2 regions of the Leisingera sp. ABM4_103 genome follow, and region 2 is predicted to be linked to the other one. Evidence: riboswitches for the same ligand, from Rfam matches in the RefSeq annotation. Region 2 holds a riboswitch; the other holds the start of a gene.

Region 1 (11,341 bases), 2.1 Mb from region 2:
AGGAGTGGGCAGCTGCCTGTCTCGGCACCTACGGCAAAGAGCGTGACGACCGCACAGTCCTGGCCGTTTCCCATCAGCGGAGGTGTCCATGACCGGTGTGGATTTAGCCCCGGCAAGTGAGGCCTTGGCGCTGGTGGCAAAACGGTATCAGGCAGCCCTGGCCGCATACATCGATAGCGGAGACACGGAGCATCTGGGAGAGGCCTATGAAACTGCGCGGCTTGCCTTGGAGGCGAAGGTGCCGTTGCCGGACTTTGCTCTGTTGCATTTTGCCGGCCTGCGCGAAGGCCTGATTTCGGCGGGCGGCACTGGCTGCTGCCTTGAGCGTGCGGAGGATTTTTTCCTCGAAGGCGTCACGGTCTATGACATGGCATTGCGCGGCTATGTCAGCGGTATGGCCAGTTTAAGAAAGGAAATCGCGGAGCGCCGCCGGGTCGAGCAGGAATTGCGGGACATCACGTTTGAGCTGGCCCGCCAGCGGGATGAACTGGACCGGGAGGTCCGGAAACGGACGACCGAGATCCGCCTGCGCGCGGAAGAGCTGGAATGCACAAACCGGCAGCTGGTTCAGGCCAACCAGGACCAGTCCAATTTCACCTATGCCTTGTCCCATGACCTCAAGACACCGATCAACACGCTCTATTGTTTTCTGGAGGTGTTGCTTGAGGACTTTCAGGCAGACTTGAAGCCTGAGGCGCGGGAGCTCATCAGTGATCTTATCGGCACGGCTCAGCGGATGCGGAACCTTGTTGATGATGTGCTGGATTACTCGAAAGTCGTCGGTCACCAGTTCGCACCGGAACCGGTTGATCTGCAGCAGATGGTTCAGCAGATCCTCAAGGATATGGACTCTTTGGTCACCAGCTCGCGCGCGAATGTCCGTGTGGGGGCTTTGCCTGCGGTTATGGGCAGCCCGTTCCAGATCCGGGTTCTGCTGACCAACCTGCTGTCAAACGCGCTGAAATACGGATGCGAGGGGCCGGAGGCGCAAGTCAGTGTCGGCTGTGCGCCCGCCGGAACGGAGGGCAAGGTGCGCCTGTCGGTGGCTGACAGCGGGCCAGGGATACCTGAGGAAATGCAGGACAGGATCTTTGAGCTGTTCAAGCGCTTGCACCGCTATGACCAATACCCCGGCTCTGGCGTTGGGCTGGCGCTGTGCAAGCGGGTGGCAGAAACCCACGGCACGGTGCTCCAGGTCTCTTCGCAAGCTGGCAAAGGCGCGACTTTCAGCGTCGATCTGAATTTGGAGGAGAAGCGGGATGGGTAGCCAGGACAAGGTCGTCTACGTCATTGATGATGACAGGATGGACCGCAAGTTCGCGGAACGCATTATCAGCAGGTCGCAGGTGTTCGAAAATTTCGAGCTGTTTGACGGGCCGCTGGCCGCGATGGAGTTCCTCCAGGATGGCGGACGGCCGCCGGAACTCATTTTTCTGGACATCAACATGCCGCCCATTGGCGGGTTCGAGTTTCTTGAACAATACGCCGATCAGATCCAGGCACTGGATCCGGTGCCTGTTGTTGTGATTGTCAGCACAACGGTCAATCCGGTGGACCTGGACCGCGCCGCCAAGGTCCCATTGATTAAGAAGTTCCTGTGCAAACCCCTGTCGCCAGAGCATTTGTCCGAAGCGGCGTCGCTTTTGCACTGACCTGGCACAGGATCCTAAACCATTGCTGCCGGCGGCGGTTGCCCCGTTTTGAACCCGCCGGTCCGGAACAGGGGCCAAGGCCCCCGGTTGCGTGAGGCGCCCACGTTTGCGGATCATTGCAGTATCGCCGCGATTGGCTGCCTTGAGCCATTGTGTCCTGCCGCCTCAGCCCGGCGCACAGCCGATGCCACGGGTGTGCGCAGCCGTGCTGTCTGGCGCGGCTCCTCGTGCGGGCGGCCTTAATTCGGCACCTTTGGGCCGTAGCCGGTTTGATGAGGCAAAACACATCTTAGGCTGGACTGCAGCAGCAGGCGCGACAAAGCGCCGGACTGGGCTTGTCACGACGCCGCGGGCCGCTGCCGCCGACGTTTCCACCGATGGCTTCTTGCGGCGGCTGCGTTGCGCCGCAGCAGAAATTCTGCAGCCGTTCGGCCCCCCGCTGCTCTGGCGGGTCCTTGCGCGGCCCCGGGCCTAGCCGTTTGACCCCAGCGCCAGCACTGCTATTCCTTCCACCGGACCCGGCAGAGAGAGTGACACCACATGCGCACCGGCATTCAGCAGCAAAACGCGGGCTCGCCGTCTGACGGGCCGGACCAGCCGAAGGCTCCGCTGCTGCGCAAGCGGTTTGACGATGGGCTGACGGCTGGCAGCCCGTTTGCGCAATGGGCGGCGGTCTGGAAGAAGATGCTGCTGGTGCAGGACGGCTCCGCCACACTGATCTGCGAGACGCTGGCTGACGGTCCGGTGCAGCTGGACGTTCTGCATCAGCAGATCACCGCGGATGTGCCGGCAGAGGTCAGGGCGCATCTGCCCGGAAAATCCTTTATCGAGCGCCAGGTCTGCATGTCGCACCGGGGCGAAGTGATGATGGATAACCTGACCTATGTCGCGCTGGAGCAGCTGGATCCGGAGGTGCAGCGGCATCTAGAACAGGGGCTGTCGCCGATCGGATACATCTTTGACATCAAGCTGACCCGTAAAAAGCCGGTGTCCTGCCCGGAGGGGGTTCTGGACCGGCTGTGGCAGCGGTGCGGCGTGCCCGACCCGGAGGCGGCACGCACCTATGTGCTGGAGATCGAAAATACCTCCTGCATGCTGATCACCGAAACCTACCGTTCCGGCATGCTGCAGGGGCTGCCGCTGACCGGCCCGGCTGCGCAGACCGCCTGAGAGGACTGCCGGCACGCCGCCAGTGTGCAAAGCGCGCCTCACCCCAGCGCAAGCATTTACATGGCCTGCGACACCTGCCGGGCAAGCTCTGCCAGCGAACGGGAGAGAGCGTCGGCGGTGGCAGAAGGCCCGGTGCCGCTGACTGGTGTCTGGATATCAAAACGCCTGACGAATTCCCGCACTGTGCCTTCGGGCGAGGAGACCGCGAACTGTCCGGTCAGCTCAAAGATCCCGTCGGCGCGGGCATAGGCCTGATCCACCCGCACATCCAGCCGGGCGTCCGGGCCGGTGTTCAGCGGCCAGGGTTCGATCGCGGCGGAGGCGCCGGTGCGCTCGTTCAGTCCGCGCGCCAGGGCGGCGGTCATGCCGCGGGCCGGATCATCGGCCCATTGCGCGCCGTCAAGCGCAAACAGCGCGCCGCCTTCGCCCTCGGCCACGATCTCGGAGGCGGCGGCATAGGAGGGCAGGGAAACCAGCCGTACCTCGATGGTGCGGGAGCGCAGGTTGGCGACCTTTTCACCCGGTGCTGCGGAAATCAGATAGCGGGCATCATTGGACGGGGCGCAGGCCGCCAGCAGGGCAATGGGAAGCGTCAAAGACAGGGGTTTTATCATCTTATTTTCCAAACAGCAGGGAATTCGGATCGCGTTCAATCTTGCGCGCCAATTGCGAGACGGCGCGGGCGGCGGTCTTGACCTCGCGCAGGGCGTCCAGTGTTTCTGAGTTGAAGCTGGAGCGGGCGCCGTAGGAGGCGATCAGCGCCTCGGACTGGGCGACCAGCCGTTCCAGCCGGGCGGAAAGGGCCGGCAGGCCCTCGGCAGCGGCGGCCACGGCATCGGCGGCGCCGCGTGCAGACGCCATGGTGGCATTGGCATTGTCCACCAGCCCGCCTTGGCGCAGGGCCTCCAGCGTGCGGCGCATTTCATCCAGCGCCCCAGTCAGGGCAGGGGGCAGATCCCGGGCCTCCTCGGTGCCGATGAAGGCGTCGGCGCTCTTCATCAGCTGGCTGGCGGAGCGGATCAGCTCTTCGGCTTCCAGCGCGTTGGCCTTGGCCGCCAGGTCGCGGACGTCGCTGACCAGGGCGGGCAGCTCCTCTGATGCGGCGGCGAGGCTGGCGGCGGCCTGGCTGCCCTGTTCCAGTGCGGCGCTCAGGTTGGCAACTGCCTTGCTTTGCTGCAGATCCGCCAGAATGCCGCGCAAGTCGGCGACAGTAGCGTTCAGCTCAGCCGGCAGGGCGCGGGTGCCGGGGTCGGCAACCAGCGCGCGGGTGTCCTCCAGCAGCGCCACCGCAGCGGCGGGCACCTCACGGGTGCTGTCGGCAGAGGCCAGGTCTTCGATGCTGGCAAGGGTGGCAATGGCCTGCGCCATCAGCTCTTCCACCGGCAATTCGCTTATGCGCTCCATCGCGCCTTCGGCGGTCGCGGTGAAATCGGGCAGGTCGGAGGGCGCGCTGGGCAATTCAGGAAACGGTTCCGCGACGCGGTCAAGCTGCGCCGGGGCGGCTTCCTCCAGGGTGACCAGTTCAACGATCAGCTCTGAACTGAGCAGCCCGGCAGAGGCCAGCCGCGCCCGCAGCCCGCCATCGACGGCCTGTTCGAGGAAATCCAGCACCTCAGCCTCTCCGGCACCGGGCGGCAGCCCCATCAGCGCAGGCTCCAGCAGCAGCTTGGCAATCAGCCGCACCTCTGCTTCGTCGCTATCACTCTGAATGGCAGCGTTCAGCGTGCTGACCTCGCCGACCTTCACGCCGCCGAGCTTGACCGCGGCGCCGCTGGCGAGGCCGGCAACCGACTCGTCAAAGGCGACCGCTACCGCCACACCACCCGACCGCGACCGGGCAAACGCGGTGCGGCGGGCCGCGGCCTCGTCTTCGTGAATGTCGAAAACCGTGCCCTTGCCCACTGGTTTGCCGCCGTCGAAGACGGTGTCGAATTCAATACCGCCGGCAACCAGCGAGGCGATGCTGTCGACATCAAGCGACAGCCCGCTGGCCCCGAAGGAGACAGAAAAGCCGGAGGTGTCCCAGAACCGTGTGGCGGAGTTGATGCGCCGGTCATGCGGGGCGTCGATGAAGGCGTCGACAACGATGCTGTCGCCGCTGACGGTCAGGCGGGGCTGCTCCAGCCGTCCGACCTCGACGCCGCGGAACAGCACCGGCGCGCCTTCGGAGATCATGCTGCCGTCGGTCGTGCGCAGGGTGATCCTTCGCCCGTCCCGTCCCGGCTGCACCAGCGGCGGCCCGTCTTCGCCCTCAAAACTGGTGGCGGCCACGCCCGGCTCCTGGTCCCAGGTGCCTTCGATGTAGACGCCGGACAGCACAGTGCTGAGCCCTGAAATGCCGCGGGTGCTGACCTCCGGACGGACCACCCAGAAGGCGGCGTCCTGATCCAGGTAGGGGGCAATCTCCTTGTCGATGCGGGCCCAGACAGAGACCTTGCTCAGATCGCCGGCAAAGCCCACGTCCTCCACCCGGCCGATCACCACGTCACGGTAGCGCACCGTGGTTTCGTTGGCGACGACCCCGGAGGCGTTGTCAAAGGCGATCCGGATCAGCACGCCACGGTCGCTGTAGGCCTTCCAGGCGACACCCAGCGACACCGCCAGCGCCGCCAGCGGCACCAGCCAGACTAGCGACAGGTTGCGCCACGGCGACGGGCGCTGTGCGGAGACTTTCATTTCGGCGGGTTCAGGCGTGCTCATTCATATTCTCGCTTTTCCGCGTTCCAGATCAGCCGCGGATCAAAACTCTGGGCCGCCAGCATGGTGAAGGCAACCGACAATGCAAAACTGACCGCGGCAATCCCCGGGGTGACGGCAGCGGCGAAATCCAGCTGAACCAGGGCGGTCAGGATCGCCACGACAAAAACATCAATCATCGACCAGCGCCCGATAAATTCGACAACCTCATAAAGCACCAGCCGGCCGTGGCTGCCAAGGGTTGCGGGCCTGCGGACCGAGACCGCCAGGTAGCCGATGGCCAGAAACTTGGCGACCGGGATCACGATGCTGGCAAAGAACACGATGAAGGCGACCCCGTAGGAACCATGGCTGAACAATTCCGCGATGCCGCCGATCAGAGTATTCTCCGAAGCGCGGCCAAAGGTGGTGGTGCGCAGCATCGGATAGATATTGGCGGGGACATAGGCAATCAGCCCCGCGGCCAGCCAGGCCCAGACCCGCTGCAGGCTGGCTGCGGAGGGTGGCGTCAGCTCGCTGCGGCAGCTGTAGCAGATCTGCGCGCCGCCCGGATTGACGGCCCCGCAGGTGCGGCAGCCGGTCAGCCCGGCCTCGGCTGCGGTCAGGAACCGCGGCGGGTCTTCAGGGTTTTCCATACGGTCAGCCTGCAAATTGTACTGTCAGTCAGGATGGTCACCACCAGGAGCGCTGCAAAGGCCCAGAAGGCGGGGCCCAGCCCGACCCGGGCGAGTCCGGACACTTTGACCAGGGCGACCGCCACGCCGATAATGAAGATCTCGGCCATTGCCCAGGGCTTCAGCCATTCCGCCCAGCGGTAGACCGCGGCGGCATGCGGGGCAGGGTGCCAGCCCAAGGCCATCGGCGCCAGGGTGTAGACCAGGGCGCCATAGCGGGCGGCAGGCAGCAGCACGATCAGCAGGCCGGTGGCCAGCGACAAGGGCGCCATCGGCCCGCGGGAAAAGGCCAGCACCGCATCCAGCACCGACGCCCGGTGCGACAGTCCCTGAGCCTGCAATTCCAGAAACGGGAAACCGGCCGCGGCGGCCAGCAGGATCAGCGCGGTCAGCGACAGCATCGCGATCCGGGTCATCGCCCCGGACTTGGGTGCCGCCAGCACGGTGCCGCAGCGGGCGCATCTGGCGACCGCATGCTTGGCCACCTCCTGATCGCGGTGCAGCACGTCGCAGGCAGGGCAGGCAATCAGCTGTTCTGGGTCCATCTCATCCTTGTCCGGTCGCGCAGCCAGCCTCAGCACGAAGTTCCGCCTGCCGCGGCCTGAGCTGCAAGCGTCTCCTTGCTGACCCGCCTGTAATTGGCGAAGGCGTTGGCGCTCATAACCACAAAGAAACTGTCCATATCAATCAGAACATAGCCTTTTTCCATCAGCGCGCGCGAGAGTGCGGTGACATCGTCTTCATACAGCCGGCGCCGTCCGCAGATCTCCTGCAACAGTTTGCGCGGGATCCTGTAGCGCCCGGAGGTCTTGCCGCCGAATTCCTGGGTATAAAACCCTGCCAGGGCATTTGCGGCAGTATTAAAGACGGGCATTAAATTTTTCCGGAAGATTTTTGCCTATAGACAAGAAAATATCACGTATGTACTGGGGCGGCAACCGCAGGTCTCCGGCAGCGAGGAGCAGCAGCCTGCGCACGTGGCATTCGGCCGAGGGGGCAGGATTGCAGGCGGCTTACCTGCGTCCACTCTCGCCACGGGCAGTTGCGCAAGAGACAGGAAAGGATTTCAGATGGGACTTGCCAGGCAGGCGGGCAGTGTCAAACCTTTCACCCGCAAAGGTCTCAGGACTGGGGCCATTCAAATCAAGGGGGCAGTATGAAGGCAAGGCAGCATTTCACCATCGGCCACGCCAAGGTGGCGCCGGGTTCACGGCTGACGGTTGACCTGCCGGTCAGCGTTCTGTCCGACCACACGCCGGTCACAATGTCGGCGCATGTGGTGCATGGCCGCCAGGACGGGCCGACGGTGTTTGTCAGCGGCGGCGTGCACGGGGACGAGGTGATCGGCGTGGAGATCATCCGGCGGCTGCTGCGGGCGCCGAACCTGACGACGCTCAAGGGCACGCTGATTGCGGTGCCGATCGTCAACGCCTTCGGTTTCATCAACCACTCCCGCTATCTGCCCGACAGGCGCGACCTGAACCGGGTGTTTCCCGGCAGCGAGCATGGCTCGCTGGCTTCGCGTCTGGCGCATCTGTTCATGACAGAGGTGGTGACCCGTTCGGACCTCGGTATCGACCTGCATTCGGCAGCAATCCACCGGACCAACTATCCGCAAATCCGCATCTCGCCCGATAACTCCAGCACCCGCGAGCTTGCGGGCGTATTTGGCGCCCCGATCGTGATGCAGTCGCCGCTGCGCGACGGCTCGCTGCGCGGCGCGGCCAAGGAGATGGGCAAGGATGTGCTGCTGTATGAGGCGGGCGAGGGCCTGCGCTTTGACGAACTGTCGATCCGTGCCGGGCTGGCGGGTATCCTGCGGGTGCTGCGGCACATGGGGATGGTCCCGGCCAAGGGCATATCCAAGCCAAAGTCGCAGCCGCAGTTCTGCGTCTCCAGCAAATGGCTGCGGGCGCCGATGGGCGGGCTTCTGCGGGTGTACAAGGACGATGGCGAACTGGTCCGGGAAGGGGAGCTGATGGGCTCGGTGTCCGATCCGTTCGGTGAGCATGACGAGGACATCCTGGCGCCTTTCGACGGGCTGATCGTCGGGCGTGCGGTAATGCCCATCGTGAACGAGGGCGATGCCGTGTTCCACCTCGGCAGGGTCCGCTCCGTCGAGAAGGCGGAGGATTCGGTGGAGGACCTGAGCGCCCAGCTGGAGGACGACCCGATGTTCGACGAGGATGAAATTCTCTGAACGGCAACATGGGGGGCAGCACTTGCCAATGGGTCCAGCTGCTCAACACGCGGTTGCCGCAGCTTCCGGCGGGCGCGCCTTTTGCAGGGGATTTCCGCAGCGGCAGCAACTTTTTCTTGCCGCAACCAAAGTGATGCGCTACGCGCGCTTTACCGGTCCCGCAAGGGCTAAGAGGGAATCCGCGGTGCCTGCCGGGCACCAACCGGAACTGCCCCCGCAACTGTAGGCGGCGAGTGCTGAGCCATCGTGTCACTGGATCCCAGCGGTCCGGGAAGACGGCCCAGACGATGACCCGCCAGTCAGGAGACCTGCCGGTATGAAACCGAAGCACACCGGACGGGGTTGTCCGGGGAGGTTGCCGGCAGACCGCGCTGCTGCTTTCAGGCGGCGCAGAGGAAGGGCTCAGGCCCTCCGCCCTGCCGGTCAATGCCCTTTCACCCGTTCTCCGGTCATTGACACATGGAGATCGAAAATCATGTTTCTGCGTTCCGGCCTGATCGGCCTTTCCTTCACCGTCGCGGCCCAGGCCGCGGCAGCCAGCGAGAGCTTTCCGCTGACCATCGAGAACTGCGGCCAGACCGTCACCTTCGAAGCACCCGCGGCGTCTTCCGTCACGGTTGGCCAGGCGGCCACGGAAGTGCTCTATGCGCTTGGGTTGGGGGATAAGGTGCTGGGCACTTCGGTCTGGTTCAACGATGTTCTGCCTGAATACGCGGACGTGAACGCCAAGGTCGAACGGCTGGCCGACAACGACCCAAGCTTTGAAAGTGTGGTGGCAAAACGCCCGGGCCTGGTTGCAGCGCAGTACGAGTGGCACATCGGCCCCGAGGGCGTGGTCGCCAAGCGCGAGCAGTTCCATGACCTGGGCATCCCGACCTATGTGATGCCCGCCGATTGCGCAGGCAAGGACAACACCACCGGCGGCGACGGCACCCGCACCCGGATGTTCACCACCGACAGCCTGTATCAGGGGATCGAGGAGCTGGCAGCGATCTTCGGCGAGGCCGAAAAGGGCGCTGAGCTGGTCGCGGACTACAAGACGCGCGAGGCTGCGGCCGTTGCTAAGGCGCAAGAGGTTGCGCTGGAGGATGCCTCCGCCGTGTTCTGGTTCTCCTCGCCTGAGCTGGAGAGCGATCCGTTTGTGGCCGGCCAGAAAGGCGCGCCGGGCTACATGATGCAGCAGCTGGGCCTGCGCAATGTCATCGAGACGGACGAGGAATGGCCGACCGTCGGCTGGGAAACCATCGCCAAGGCCAACCCGACGGTGATTGTGATCGCCCGCATGGACCGCCGCCGCTTTGCCGCCGATGACTATGAGAAAAAACTGGAATTCCTGCGCAATGACCCGGTTGCCAGCCAGATGGACGCGGTCAAGAACAACCGTATCGTGGTGATGGACGCCCAGGCGATGGATGCCACCATCCGCGCCATCCCGGCGCTGGAAGACCTGGCCGCTGAGCTCAGCGCGATCGGCAACGGCGGATGAGCGTAGCCGCCGCACTTGCATGGCACGGCGTCCGGGGCGCTTGCCTGGCGCTGCCGGTGCTGGCTGCGGCGGTTCTGGCAGGCGCAATGATCGGGGAAACCGCGCTTGCGCCTGACCTTGTCCTGTCCGTTCTGGTCAACAATCTGGCCGGGGCGGGGCTGCCGGTTGACCCGGTGGACCAGGGCATCATCTGGAGCTACCGGCTGCCGCGGGCACTGGTGGCCGGGGCTTGCGGCGCGGCGCTGGCGGTGACGGGCGTGGTGCTGCAGGCGCTGCTGCGCAATGCGCTGGCGGACCCCTACATCCTTGGCATTTCCGCCGGCGCCTCGACCGGGGCGGTGGCGGTCACGATTGCAGGGCTGGGCGGCGGTGCGCTGTCGCTGTCCTTTGGCGCCTTCAACGGTGCGCTTCTGGCCTTTGGCTTTGTTGCCATTCTGGCGCGCGCCGCCGGGGCGGGCAGCAGCCGGGCGGCGGCGGCGCAGATCGTGCTGGCGGGCATTGCCGGCTCGCAGCTGTTCAACGCGCTGACCGCCTTCATCATCGCTAAATCCGCCAATGCGGATCAGGCCCGCGGCATCATGTTCTGGCTGATGGGAAACCTCAGCGGCGTGCGCTGGCCGGATGTGTGGCTGGCGGTGCCGCTGGCGCTGGCCGGCTGGATGATTTGCCGGTTTCACGCAAGGGCGCTGGATGCCTTCACCTTTGGCACCGATTCCGCCGCGGCGCTGGGCATCCCGGTGCGGCGGGTGCAGGTGGTGCTGATCTTTGCCACCGCGCTGATGACCGCGGTGATGGTGTCGATTGTCGGTTCCATCGGCTTTGTCGGCCTGGTGATCCCCCATGCGGCGCGGTTCCTGGTTGGCCCAGGGCATCGCAGGCTGATGCCGGCCGCTGCGCTGACGGGGGCGGTGTTCCTGATCGGCGCCGACATCGTGTCCCGTGTCATCATCCCCGGTCAGGTGCTGCCCATCGGCGTGGTCACAGCGCTGATCGGAGCGCCGGCCTTTGCCATCATCCTGGTGCGCGGGCAGAGGACGGCGCGATGAGGATCGAAGCCCGCAGCCTGTCCTTCTCCGTGCGCGGCAAGGCGCTGCTGTCGGACGTGTCTCTGGCGGTGCAGCCGGGTGAGACGCTGGCGCTGGTCGGTCCGAACGGCTCCGGCAAATCGACGCTGATGCGGTTGCTGGCGGGACTGGCCCGGCCCTCGCAAGGCGAAGTGCTGCTGGCGGAGCAGCCGCTGGCGCGGCTGTCGCGCCGCGAGATTGCCCAGCGGATCGCCATAGTCGAGCAGCAAGCCGACACCGCCGAACGCATTACGGCGCGTTCAGTGGTGGAGCTGGGCCGCACCCCCTGGCTGTCGGCGCTGCGGCCTTGGAGCGGGGAAGACACCCGGCAAGTGGACAAGGCGTTGAAGACGGTGGAAATGGAGGGGTTCGCCAAGCGGGAATGGGCGACGCTCTCC
Region 2 (11,341 bases):
CGGCTACCGCCGCATCGCCGCCTTCCCCTCCGGCGGCATCGGGCCGCACGATATGCTGCTGCGCCGGGACGCGCCGGGGCTGGCTGTGGCCAACGGCGGGATTGAGACCCACCCCGACAGCGGCCGCGCCAAGCTGAACCTGCCGGACATGCGTCCGAACCTCAGCTACCTGAGCCTGGACGGCGCCCTGCAGGACCGGATGGAACTGCCGCAGGAGCTGCATCTGAACTCGATCCGCCACCTCGCCATGCGGGCGGACGGCACGGTGGGGTTTGCCATGCAGTGGCAGGGGGACGCGGGGGAGCTGGTTCCAATCGTTGGCCTCCACACGCCAGGAAGCCCCCCAAGGCTGATGGCAGACGGCGACCCGCGGGTTCTGAACCTCAACGGCTACGGCGGATCCATCGCGTTTTCGCCGGACGGTGCCTTGGTCGGCGTCACCTCCCCGCGCGGCGGCGTGCTGCAGCTGATGGACACCGCCAGCGGGGACCTCGTTCAGGAACACAGGATGGCGGATGTCTGCGGCCTCGCCCCGGCGCCCGGCGGCTTTGCTGCCAGCACCGGCACCGGCCAGTTATTTGCGGTCGCAGCCTCCGGCAAACAGCCGATGCACCGTGCCGGCCTTGCTTGGGACAACCACCTGATCCCGCTCGCCTGAACCTGTCCCTTCCCGGCTGCGAAGGCGCGTCCGCAACGGCGCGCCCTTTTCGTGTTGGCGCTCAGCGAAATCAAAACGAAAACACATCGTGACTCTCCGCGCGCAATACGCTAGAGAATCGCAACGAAAGGAAAGCAAATGGATGCCTCCGGCCGTCAGAACGAAATCATCGCCCTGCTGAACCAGCAGGACCGGGTCGAGGTCGAGGACCTCTCCCAGCGCTTTGGCGTCTCGTTGCAGACGGTGCGGGCAGACCTGCGCGACCTTTCGGCCCGGGGCGCGCTGTCGCGCGTGCATGGCGGTGCGGTGCGGCTCAGCTCCGCTGCAAGCCAGGATTACGCCGACCGGCGCAAGCTGAACGCAAGCGGCAAGCAATTGATGGCTGCCGCCGCGGCCGAACTGATCCCCGACAATTGCTCTCTCACCCTCAACATCGGCACCTCCACCGAACAGGTGGCCCGCGCTCTGTCGGGCCATCGCGGGCTGACGGTGATATCCAACAATATCAACATTATCAGCATGATGATGGGCGGACAGGCCAAGGAGCTGATCCTGGCCGGCGGCACCGTCCGGCAAAGCGACGGCGCCATCGTCGGCGAGGACGCGGTCGAATTCATCTCCCGCTACAAGGTGGATTTTGCCGTCATCGGCGCCTCGGCGCTGGATGCCGACGGTGCGGTGATGGACCACGACGCCCGCGAAGTCTCTGTCGCCCGCGCCATCCTCAAGAACGCACGGCAAAAGGTGCTGGTCTGCGACGGCAGCAAGTTCGACCGCTCCGCCCCGGTGCGGATCTGCGACGTGGCCGATCTGGATGTGGTGATCACCGACCGGCCCGTGCCCGTAGAATTTGCCGAGGCCGCCCGCGCCGCCGGAACCCGCATCCTGACCGCAGGACAAAACGAAAGCAGCGAAAATGACTGACACCCCTGTAACGGACCTTTTCATCATCGGCGGCGGCATCAATGGCTGCGGCATCGCCCGCGATGCGGCAGGCCGCGGCCTGTCGGTGACGCTGGCAGAGATGAACGATCTTGCCTCCGCCACCTCCTCCGCCTCGACCAAATTGTTCCACGGCGGCCTGCGTTATCTGGAATACTTTGAGTTCCGGCTGGTCCGCGAGGCGCTGATCGAACGCGAGGTGCTGCTGAAAGCCATGCCGCACATTTCCTGGCCGATGCGCTTTGTGCTGCCCTTTCACAAGGACATGCGGTTTGACAGCGAGACACCCACATCCAAGCTGCTGACCACCTTCATGCCGTGGATGAAGGGCCGCCGCCCGGCCTGGCTGATCCGGCTGGGCCTCTTCATGTACGACAGCCTTGGCAAACGCGGCATCCTGCCCGGCACCGCCAAGCTGGACCTGACAAGCGACCCGGCGGGCCGCCCCCTGAAAGGCAAATTCAAAACCGCGTTCGAGTACTCCGACTGCTGGATTGAGGACGCCCGCCTGGTGATGCTGAACGCGCGCGACGCCATGGCCCGCGGCGCCAGCATCCTGACCCGGACCGAAGTGCTGTCCGCGGACCGCAAGGCCGATCACTGGCTGATCCGCACCAAGGACCACGCCACCGGCGCGGAGCAGGAGCACCGCGCCAGGATGCTGGTCAACGCAGGCGGCCCTTGGGTCGCTGACGTGCTGCACCAGAAGCTGGGCCAGAACAGCCGCGAGAACATCCGCCTGGTGCGCGGCAGCCATATCGTGGTGCCGAAACTGTTCGACCACGGCCGCTGCTATTTCTTCCAGGGCACCGACGGGCGGATCATCTTTGCCATTCCTTACGAGCAGGATTTCACCCTGATCGGCACCACCGACGCCGACCACCCGGACCCGGACACCGCACCGGTCTGCACCGAAGCCGAGCAGGATTATCTGGCGGCCTTTGCCTCCGAATACTTCGAGAAGCCGGTGACGCGCGACGATATCGTCTGGACCTACTCCGGCGTGCGCCCGCTTTATGACGACGGCGCCAGCTCAGCCACCGCGGCCACCCGCGAATACGTGCTGACGCTGGACCAGGCGCAGGCGCCGCTGCTCAACGTCTTCGGCGGCAAGATCACCACCTACCGCAAACTGGCCGAGGCGGCTCTGGCCAAGATCGGCGAGGTGTTCCCGCAGCTGCCCGCCGACTGGACCGCAGGCGTGGCCCTGCCCGGCGGCGATTTCCCGGTGGCGGATGTGGCAAAGCTGACATCCAAACTGGCCGCGGACTATCCGTTCCTGACACCCTACTGGGCGGGCCGGATGATCCGCGCCTATGGCACCGAGGCCTGGGAGGTGCTGGGCGACGCCAAAACTGCCGGTGATCTGGGCCAGGACTTTGGCGCCACCATCACCGCGCGGGAGCTCGACTGGGCGATTGCCCGCGAATGGGTGCGCGCGGGCGACGATTACCTGTGGCGGCGCACCAAGCTGGGCCTGCGGCTGGATGAAACCCAGCGCGCGGCGGTGGATACCTACATCCAAGGCAAGGCTGCACAGCTCGCCGCATAAAAGTGTTTTGCCCGGCGGCACCGCCGGGCTGCGCCTGCCTGCCCCCCGGCAGGCGCATTCGCGCCTACCCAGGCAGGCTACGCCCTCAGCTTAAAACTCGACGCCCTTTTGCGCCTTCACCCCGGCGCGGAACGGGTGCTTGATCTGGCCCATCTCGGTCACCAGATCGGCGATCTCGATCAGCTCTTCCTTGGCGTTGCGCCCCGTCAGCACCACATGCGTCATCGGCGGCTTGTGCTCCACCAGGAACTCCAGCACCTCCTCCAGGTCCAGATACTCATAGCGCAGCGCGATGTTGATCTCGTCGAGCAGCACCATGGTGTTGCGCTCATCCAGGATCATCTCCTTGGCCTTCTCCCAGCCCTTCTGCGCGGCGGCGATGTCGCGCGCCTTGTCCTGGGTCTCCCAGGTGAACCCCTCGCCCATCGCATAGAACTGGCACAGGTCGCTGAAGTTCTCCTCGATCAGCGTCCGCTCGCCGGTCTGCCAGGCGCCCTTGATGAACTGCACCACGGCGCAGGGCATCTTATGGGCGATGCAGCGCATGATCATGCCGAACCCCGACGAGGATTTTCCCTTGCCCGGCCCGGTGTGAACGATGATCAGGCCCTTCTCGCCGTCCTTGGTCTTCATCATCCGGTCGCGCGCGGCCTTCTTCTTGGCCATTTTCGACGCGTGACGGGCGGCTTCTTCCTCTGAGATGCCGGTTTCAGACTTTTCGCTCATGGGGGCTCTCCAGCTGTTTGACCCCATGTCTTGACAAAGAAGGGCGCGATAGCGCAAGGGGGTTTCGCTGGTTCCTGCGAAAGCAGGCGAAGAGGGAATGTGAAGGCCGCCAAATTTCTTTGGATTGCCGAAGCACAGCCGCCCCCGCGACCGTGACCGGATGAGGCCGCCATGCCACTGGGAGAGACCCCCGGGAAGGCAGGATGGCCGGCAAGGCAAAACGCCTTGGCATCCGCAAGCCGGGAGACCTGCCAGCGAGAGAGATAACAACGGGCGGGCGGGGTGTTCCGCGACCGGTTGAGGGGCTGGCACGCTGCAGCCCCCTTTCGGCCTTCCCGCACGCCTGCCGCGACAGGAGACGCGCCGATGGCTGACGATATGGCAGGCAAGACTGCCAGCACCCCAAAACCGGTCACGCTGACCGTTTGCCTCACCTGCCGCCGCGAGGGCGCCGACCCCGAGGCCGCCCGCCCCGGCGCCATCCTGCACGCCGCATTGGAAGAGGCCGGAATGCCCGAAGGCGTCCGCCTGCGCGGTGTTGAATGCCTGTCCTCCTGCAAGCGCGGCTGCGCCGTTGCACTGGTCGGCGGCACAGAGCGCTGGACCTATGTCTACGGCGACCTCGACCCGGACCAGCACGTCCCCGAAATCCTGGAAGGCGCTGCAGCCTACGCCGCAACAGCCGACGGCGTCGTGCCCTGGCGCGAACGCCCGCAGACCTTCCGCAAGCAATCCGTTGCCCGCATCCCGCCGGCCAAGTTCTTCTCCGAGGAGTAATCATGAGCGACCTCAACAAGATCCCCGTCACCGTCATCACCGGCTTCCTGGGCGCGGGGAAAACCACCCTGATCCGCCACCTGATGCAGAACCCGCAGGGCAAGCGCCTGGCCGTGGTGGTGAACGAGTTCGGCACCGCCGGCGTGGACGGCGACATCCTGAAGTCCTGCGCCGATGAGAACTGCCCGGCGGAAAACATCATGGAGCTGGCCAATGGCTGCATCTGCTGCACCGTCGCGGATGACTTCATTCCCACCATCGAACAGCTGATGGACCTGCCGGAAAAGCCGGATCACATCGTGATCGAAACCTCCGGCCTGGCCCTGCCGAAACCGCTCCTGAAGGCTTTCGACTGGCCCGCGATCCGCTCCCGCATCACCGTTGACGGCGTGATTGCGCTGGCCGATGCCGAGGCGGTTGCCAAGGGCCAGTTCGCCCCCGACCTGGACGCGGTTCAGGCCCAGCGCGAGGCCGATGACAGCATCGACCACGAAACCCCGCTGTCCGAGGTGTTCGAGGACCAGATTTCCTGCGCCGACATCGTTCTCTTGTCCAAGGCTGACCTGGCCGGCGACGAGGGTGTCGAGAAGGCCCGCGCCGTGATCGAGGCCGAAGCGCCCCGCAAGCTGCCGATCCTGCCGATGAGCGAAGGCGTCATCGACCCGCGCATCATCCTGGGCCTGGGCGCCGCTGCCGAGGACGATCTGGAGGCCCGCCCCAGCCACCACGACGGCCACCACGACCACGAGCATGACGATTTTGAAAGCATCGTTGTCGAAATGGGCGAAGTCTCCGACCCGGAAGCGCTGCAGAATGCCATCGTGAAACTCGCCCGCGAGCGCAACATCCTGCGCGTCAAAGGCTATGTCGCGGTGGAGGGGAAACCGATGCGGATGCTGGTTCAGGCCGTGGGCGAGCGCCTGCGTGCGCAGTACGACCAACCCTGGGGCGCGCAGCCGCGCAAGACCGCCCTGGTGGTCATTGCCGAGCACGACGACATCGACGAACAGGCCATCCGCGCCGAGCTGGGAGCGTAAGCAATGCCGGTCTGGCGCTTCATTTCAAATGACATTGCCCGGCCGCAGGCCGGGCTGCGCCCGACCCTCCCGTCAAACCAAAGGTTTGCCTCCGGCAAAATGGGAGGGCGCATTCGCACCCTCCCAGGCTCGGGCGCAGCCCTCAGAGCGCCCATTGCTTACCAGAATACAAAGGCCTGACCCATGCACGTCGTCTTCCGCGAAAGCCACGGCCTTGACGAGACCGATACCCCGCAGGACCTCGGGCAGACGCCTGCGGACCTTGTGGTGCTGTCCTTCTCCGACAGCGACCTCGGCGCCTTTGCGGCAGGCTGGCACCGGGCGGACGGCAAACTGCCCAGCTTGCGCCTCGCCAACCTGGTGGCGCTCAAGCACCCGCTGTCGGTCGACGTCTACGCGGAACAGACGCTGGAGGGCGCCAAAGGTGTCCTCGTCCGCCTTATCGGCGGCGAAAGCTACTGGTCCTATGGCCTTGCCACCCTGCAGGACCTCGCCCGCCGCAAGGGCATTGCGCTGGCAATCCTGCCTGCCGACGGGCGCGAGGATGCGCGGCTCGACGAGCTGTCCACCCTGCCCGTCTCCACCCTGCGCCGCCTGCAATCCCTGTGCGACGCCGGCGGTGCGGTCGCGGCTCAGGCCGCGCTGGCCCAGCTGTCGCTGGCGGCAGGCCTTTACGCCGGGCCGGTGATCGGCCTCAAAACCACCCCCGAGCATGGCTTCTATGACCCGGCCAAGGGCGTGCTGGCCGACCTGCCGCCGCAGGACAAACCGCTGGTGCTGGTGAGCTTCTACCGCTCCTACCTCACCGCCGCCGACACCGCCCCGGTGGATGCGCTGATCGAAGAGCTGCGCGCGCGCGGCTACGCCGCTTATGGCGCCTTTGCCGCCAGCCTCAAGGCCCCCACCGCCGCCGATTGGCTGCGCGAAAAGCTGCCCGGGCTGAACCCGGCTGCCGTCATCAACGCCACCGCCTTTTCCGCTCAAGGCACCGACGGCAGCGCCTCACCGCTCAGCACGACCGGCTGCCCGGTATTCCAGGTCGCCCTCTCCACCGCCCGCAAGAAAGACTGGGCCGAGGCCGACCGCGGCCTGTCGCCCGCCGACCTCGCCATGCATGTGGTGCTGCCGGAGGTGGACGGCCGCATCTTCGCAGGCGTCGTCAGCTTCAAATCGCCGGGCAAGAAAGACCCGGACCTGCAGTACTCCCGCTTCGCCCACCGCGCCGACGCAGACCGGATCAAGGCCGCCATCGACCGCGTGGAGGGCTGGCTGCGCCTCGCCAAGCTGCCGAACACTGACAAGCGCCTCGCCCTGATCCTCTCCACCTACCCCGGGAGAGACCACAACCTCGCCCATGCCGTCGGCCTCGACGCGCTGGCCTCCTGCGACGAGATCCTGCGTGAGCTGGCCGCCCAGGGCTACGCCGCCGAAACGCTGGAAAACACCGGCCTGCGGCTGATGGAAGAGACCCTGAGCGTCCCGCTCGCAGAGTACAAGACCGCCCTCGCCACCCTGCCGCAGGAGTTGCAAGAGCGGCTGACGGAGGCCTGGGGCAACCCGGAAGAAGACGCTGACTGCCGCGACGGCGCCTTTCATTTCAAGGCTTTGCGTGCTGGCAACGCCCTGGTCGCGCTGCAGCCCGAACGCGGCGAGGTGAAAACCCGCGTCGACGACTACCACGACCTCGACCGCACCCCGCGCCACGCCTATGTGGCCTTCTACCTGTGGCTGCGCACCCAGACCGACGCCCTCATCCACATTGGCGCCCACGGCACCCTGGAGTGGCTGCCGGGCAAGGCGGTTGCGCTCTCCGGCGCCTGCTGGCCCGAGGTGCTGACCGGCCCGCTGCCCGTCGCCTACCCGTTCATCGTGAATGACCCCGGCGAGGCCGCCCAGGCCAAGCGCCGCATCGGTGCTGTCACCATCGGCCACCTGCCGCCGCCTCTGGCGCAGACCACCCTGCCGGAGGGCATGTCCCGCCTTGAAAGCCTCTTGGACGAATATTCCACCGCCGACGGTCTGGACCCGGCCCGCCGCGACCGGCTGATCGGCGACATCCGGGCAGAGGCGCAGGGCACCGGCGTCGAGGCTGATCTGGGCCTCACTGCGGACACCTCGCCTGCCGAGGCGATCACCCGCATCGACGCCTTCGTCTGCGACATCAAGGAAAGCCAGTACGGCGAGGGCCTGCATATCTTCGGCACCGGCCAATGCGGGCCTGAGGAACGCGCCGGCCTCATCGCCGCGCTGGACGGGAAAATCGTCACCCCCGGCCCCTCCGGCTCGCCGTTCCGGGGCCGCGCCGATGTGATCCCCACCGGGCGCAACCTCTTTACCACCGACCCGCGGGCGGTGCCGTCGCGGGCGGCGCATGCGCAAGGGGTCAAGCTGGCGGAAGAGCTGCTGCGCCGCCACCTTCAGGACCACGGCGACTGGCCCAAGGGGCTGGTGATCGACCTCTGGGGCTCCGCCACCATGCGCACCGCGGGCGAAGAATTCGCGATGGCCCTGCACCTCGCAGGCCTCGCGCCCAAGTGGGACGAAGGCTCCGAGCGCGTCTCCGGGTTTGAGGTGCTGCCGCTCTCAATGCTGAACCGCCCCCGGATCGATGTCACCCTGCGCGTCTCCGGCCTGTTCCGCGATGTGTTCCCCGGCCTTGCCCAGATGTTTGAAACCGCCGCCGCCGCGCTGGCCGCACGCGAGGAAACCCAGGCCGACAACCCCTATCTCGCCGAGACCCCGCGCGTCTTCGGCCCCAAGCCGGGCCAATACGGCCTCTCGATGAATCCGCATCTGGACGACTACAGCGACGAGGCCCGCGCCGCGGCGGGCGAGGCCTGGCTCAACGCTTCCTCCCACGCCATCGACGCCAAGGGCACGATTACCGACGCCCGCGAGGCGCTGGAAACCCGGCTGCAGGGCGCCGACAGTTTTGTGCACCTGCAGGACCTGCCGGAAACCGACTTGCTGGTCGCCTCCGACTACGCCGCGCATGAGGCGGGATTTGCCGCTGCCATGGCGCGCATCGGCCAGGCGGCACCGGCGCTCTACCACATGGACGCCACCCGCCCCGACAAGCCGCAGGCGCGCAGCTTGGGCGAGGAAATCGCCCGCGTCACCCGCGCCCGTGCCGCCAACCCGGACTGGGCCACCTCGATGATGAACCACGGCTTCCGCGGCGCGGCGGAGATCGCTGCTACCCTCGACCACATGGCAGCCTTTGCGCATCTGGCGCAGGTGGTGCAACCGCATCTGTTCGACCTCTATTTTGAGGCCACCTTGGGCCGCGATGACCTGGTGGAGTTCATGGAGCGCGAAAACCCCGAGGCGCTCGCCGCCATGCGCGACCGCTTCCGGGCGCTGTTCGACGCCGGTCTCTGGAGCACCCGGCGCAACTCGATCATGGCAGAGCTGGAGGGCGCCGCATGAGTGCCGCCGCTGAGCCCAAGGTCTACGGCTGGTGCCCCGGCGCGCTGAGGCCGATGATGTCCGGCGACGGGCTGGTGGTGCGCGTGCGCGCACCGCTGGGTAAACTGTCCGTTAACCAGGCGCGCGGTGTCGCAAGACTTTCCCAGGAGTTCGGCAACGGCCTCCTCGACATCTCCGCCCGCGCCAACCTGCAAATGCGCGGCATCCGCGAAGACGCGCATGCAGAGCTGATCGAATCCTTGCGCGACCTACGGCTGATCGACATAGACGCCGGCGCCGAAGCACGCCGCAATGTTTTGCTCGCTCCGTTTTGGGCCGGTGGCGACGACACGCATGCCGTCGCCACCGGCCTCAGCGCTGCACTGACTGCCGCAACAGACCTGTCCCTGCCGGGCAAATTCGGCTTTGCCGTCGACTGCGGCGCGGACCCCGTGCTGCAAGACATTGCCGCCGATATCCGCGTCGAGCGCACAAAAGATGGTCTGATCCTGCGCGCAGACGGTGCAGAAACCGGCCTGCCCGTCACACGTGAATCCGCCGTTCCCGAAGCCCTCACCCTGGCCCGCTGGTTCCTCGACCAGGGCGGCGCGCCGGAAGGGCGCGGCAGGATGCACCGCCTCATCGCGCGCCGCGGGCCGCCGGCGGCGCACACGGCACCGATGGCAAAGGCCAGCTTCAGCGCAAAACCGGGCGCTGTCCCCGCGGGGACACTCGCTGCTTTGGAGTTCGGCCAGATGCCCGCCGCAACGCTGGCGCAGCTTGCTGACCACGGCGAAATCCGCCTCACCCCCTGGCGCGCGTTGCTGGTGGAGGGTGCCGCCAGCCTGCCGCCCCTGCCCGGCCTGATCCTGGATGCAACCGATCCGCGCCTGCAAGTGGTCGCGTGCACCGGCGCGCCCGGCTGCCTGCAGGCGCTTTCGGCCACACGCGATCTGGCGCGGGACTTGGCGGCCCATGTCCCCGCAGGGACAAAGCTGCATGTTTCCGGCTGCGCCAAGGGCTGCGCCTGCCCCGGCCCCGCGCCGCTCACCCTGACCGCCACCGGCCAGGACGAATTCTCCCTGATCCGCAATGGCACTGCCGCGGATCAGCCGTTAAAGACCCGCCTGAGCGCCGACGCATTGCGCGCCGCTCCCGAACTTCTGAAAGAGGGCAGCTGACATGCTCCACACCTATGAGACCAACGGCGCCGCGATCTACGCCGAAAGCTTTGCCACCATCCGCCGCGAAGCCGATCTGGCGCGCTTCAACAAGGACGAGGAGAGCGTCGTCGTGCGCATGATCCACGCCGCCGGCATGGTGGGTTTGGAAGAGCATGTGCGCTTTTCCGAAGGCATGGCCGAGACCGCCCGCGCCGCGCTGGCCAAGGGCGCGCCGATCCTGTGCGACGCCTATATGGTCTCCGAAGGCATCACCCGCCCGCGCCTGCCTGCCGACAACGAGGTGATCTGCACCCTGCGCGATCCCAAAGTGCCAGAGCTGGCCAAGGAAATGTCCAACACCCGCTCCGCCGCCGCGCTGGAGCTGTGGCGCCCGAAACTGGAAGGCGCCGTGGTCGCCATCGGCAATGCTCCCACCGCGCTGTTCCACCTGCTGAACATGCTGAAGGACCCGTCCTGCCCCCGCCCTGCCGCCATCATCGGCTGCCCGGTGGGTTTTGTCGGCGCGATGGAATCCAAGGACGCACTGATGGAAGACCTGCCGGTTCCGTCGATGATCGTGAAGGGCCGTCTGGGCGGTTCCGCCATCACTGTCGCTGCGGTGAACGCGCTGGCGAGCTGGAAAGAGTAACCGATGGGCAAAGTCATCTGCGCAGGGCTTGGCCCCGGTGATCCCGACCTGATGAGCGTCCGCTCGCACCGGCTGATTTCCTCCGCGCGCCACATCGCCTATTTCCGCAAGGCAGGCCGCCAGGGCCAGGCCCGTGCGATTGTCGAGGGGATGCTGGGTGAGGGCGTCACCGAGCACGCGATGGAATACCCGGTGACGACCGAGATCCATTTCTCGGATCCCGAATACAATCGGGTGCTGGCGGAATTCTACGACCAGTGGGCCGACACGCTTGCCGAGATTGCCAAGGGTGAGGACGTGGTCGTGCTCTGCGAGGGTGACCCGTTCCTTTATGGCTCCTACATGCACCTCTACACCCGCCTGCAGGGCCGCGCCGAGCAGGAGATCGTGCCCGGCATCACCGGCATGTCCGGCTGCTGGACCGCCTCC

The links. A riboswitch is a leader RNA that binds a small molecule or an ion and turns the genes downstream of it on or off. The one in region 2 is predicted to bind cobalamin.
Positions count from the first base shown of each region.
Region 1: it holds a riboswitch for cobalamin, as region 2 does, so the genes downstream of both, ACXAED_RS13320 (ABC transporter substrate-binding protein) here and ACXAED_RS02930 (DUF1636 family protein) in region 2, are expected to answer to the same signal.

Region 1 is NZ_JBSWTU010000005.1:2,391,206-2,402,546, forward strand. It holds gene ACXAED_RS13270 (SpoIIE family protein phosphatase) at 1-92, shown strand, start outside; gene ACXAED_RS13275 (sensor histidine kinase) at 89-1,267, shown strand; gene ACXAED_RS13280 (response regulator) at 1,260-1,652, shown strand; gene ACXAED_RS13285 (chorismate--pyruvate lyase family protein) at 2,193-2,822, shown strand; gene ACXAED_RS13290 (PqiC family protein) at 2,879-3,436, opposite strand; gene ACXAED_RS13295 (MlaD family protein) at 3,438-5,522, opposite strand; gene ACXAED_RS13300 (paraquat-inducible protein A) at 5,519-6,154, opposite strand; gene ACXAED_RS13305 (paraquat-inducible protein A) at 6,121-6,738, opposite strand; gene ACXAED_RS13310 (hypothetical protein) at 6,768-7,067, opposite strand; gene ACXAED_RS13315 (succinylglutamate desuccinylase/aspartoacylase family protein) at 7,350-8,393, shown strand; cobalamin riboswitch at 8,530-8,723, shown strand; gene ACXAED_RS13320 (ABC transporter substrate-binding protein) at 8,869-9,879, shown strand; gene ACXAED_RS13325 (FecCD family ABC transporter permease) at 9,876-10,925, shown strand; partial or broken gene ACXAED_RS13330 (ABC transporter ATP-binding protein) at 10,922-11,341, shown strand, end outside.
Region 2 is NZ_JBSWTU010000005.1:247,659-258,999, forward strand. It holds gene ACXAED_RS02910 (DUF1513 domain-containing protein) at 1-658, shown strand, start outside; gene ACXAED_RS02915 (DeoR/GlpR family DNA-binding transcription regulator) at 797-1,582, shown strand; gene glpD (glycerol-3-phosphate dehydrogenase) at 1,575-3,152, shown strand; gene cobO (cob(I)yrinic acid a,c-diamide adenosyltransferase) at 3,243-3,878, opposite strand; cobalamin riboswitch at 3,930-4,148, shown strand; gene ACXAED_RS02930 (DUF1636 family protein) at 4,245-4,655, shown strand; gene cobW (cobalamin biosynthesis protein CobW) at 4,658-5,692, shown strand; gene cobN (cobaltochelatase subunit CobN) at 5,876-9,121, shown strand; gene cobG (precorrin-3B synthase) at 9,118-10,281, shown strand; gene ACXAED_RS02950 (precorrin-8X methylmutase) at 10,283-10,912, shown strand; gene ACXAED_RS02955 (precorrin-2 C(20)-methyltransferase) at 10,916-11,341, shown strand, end outside.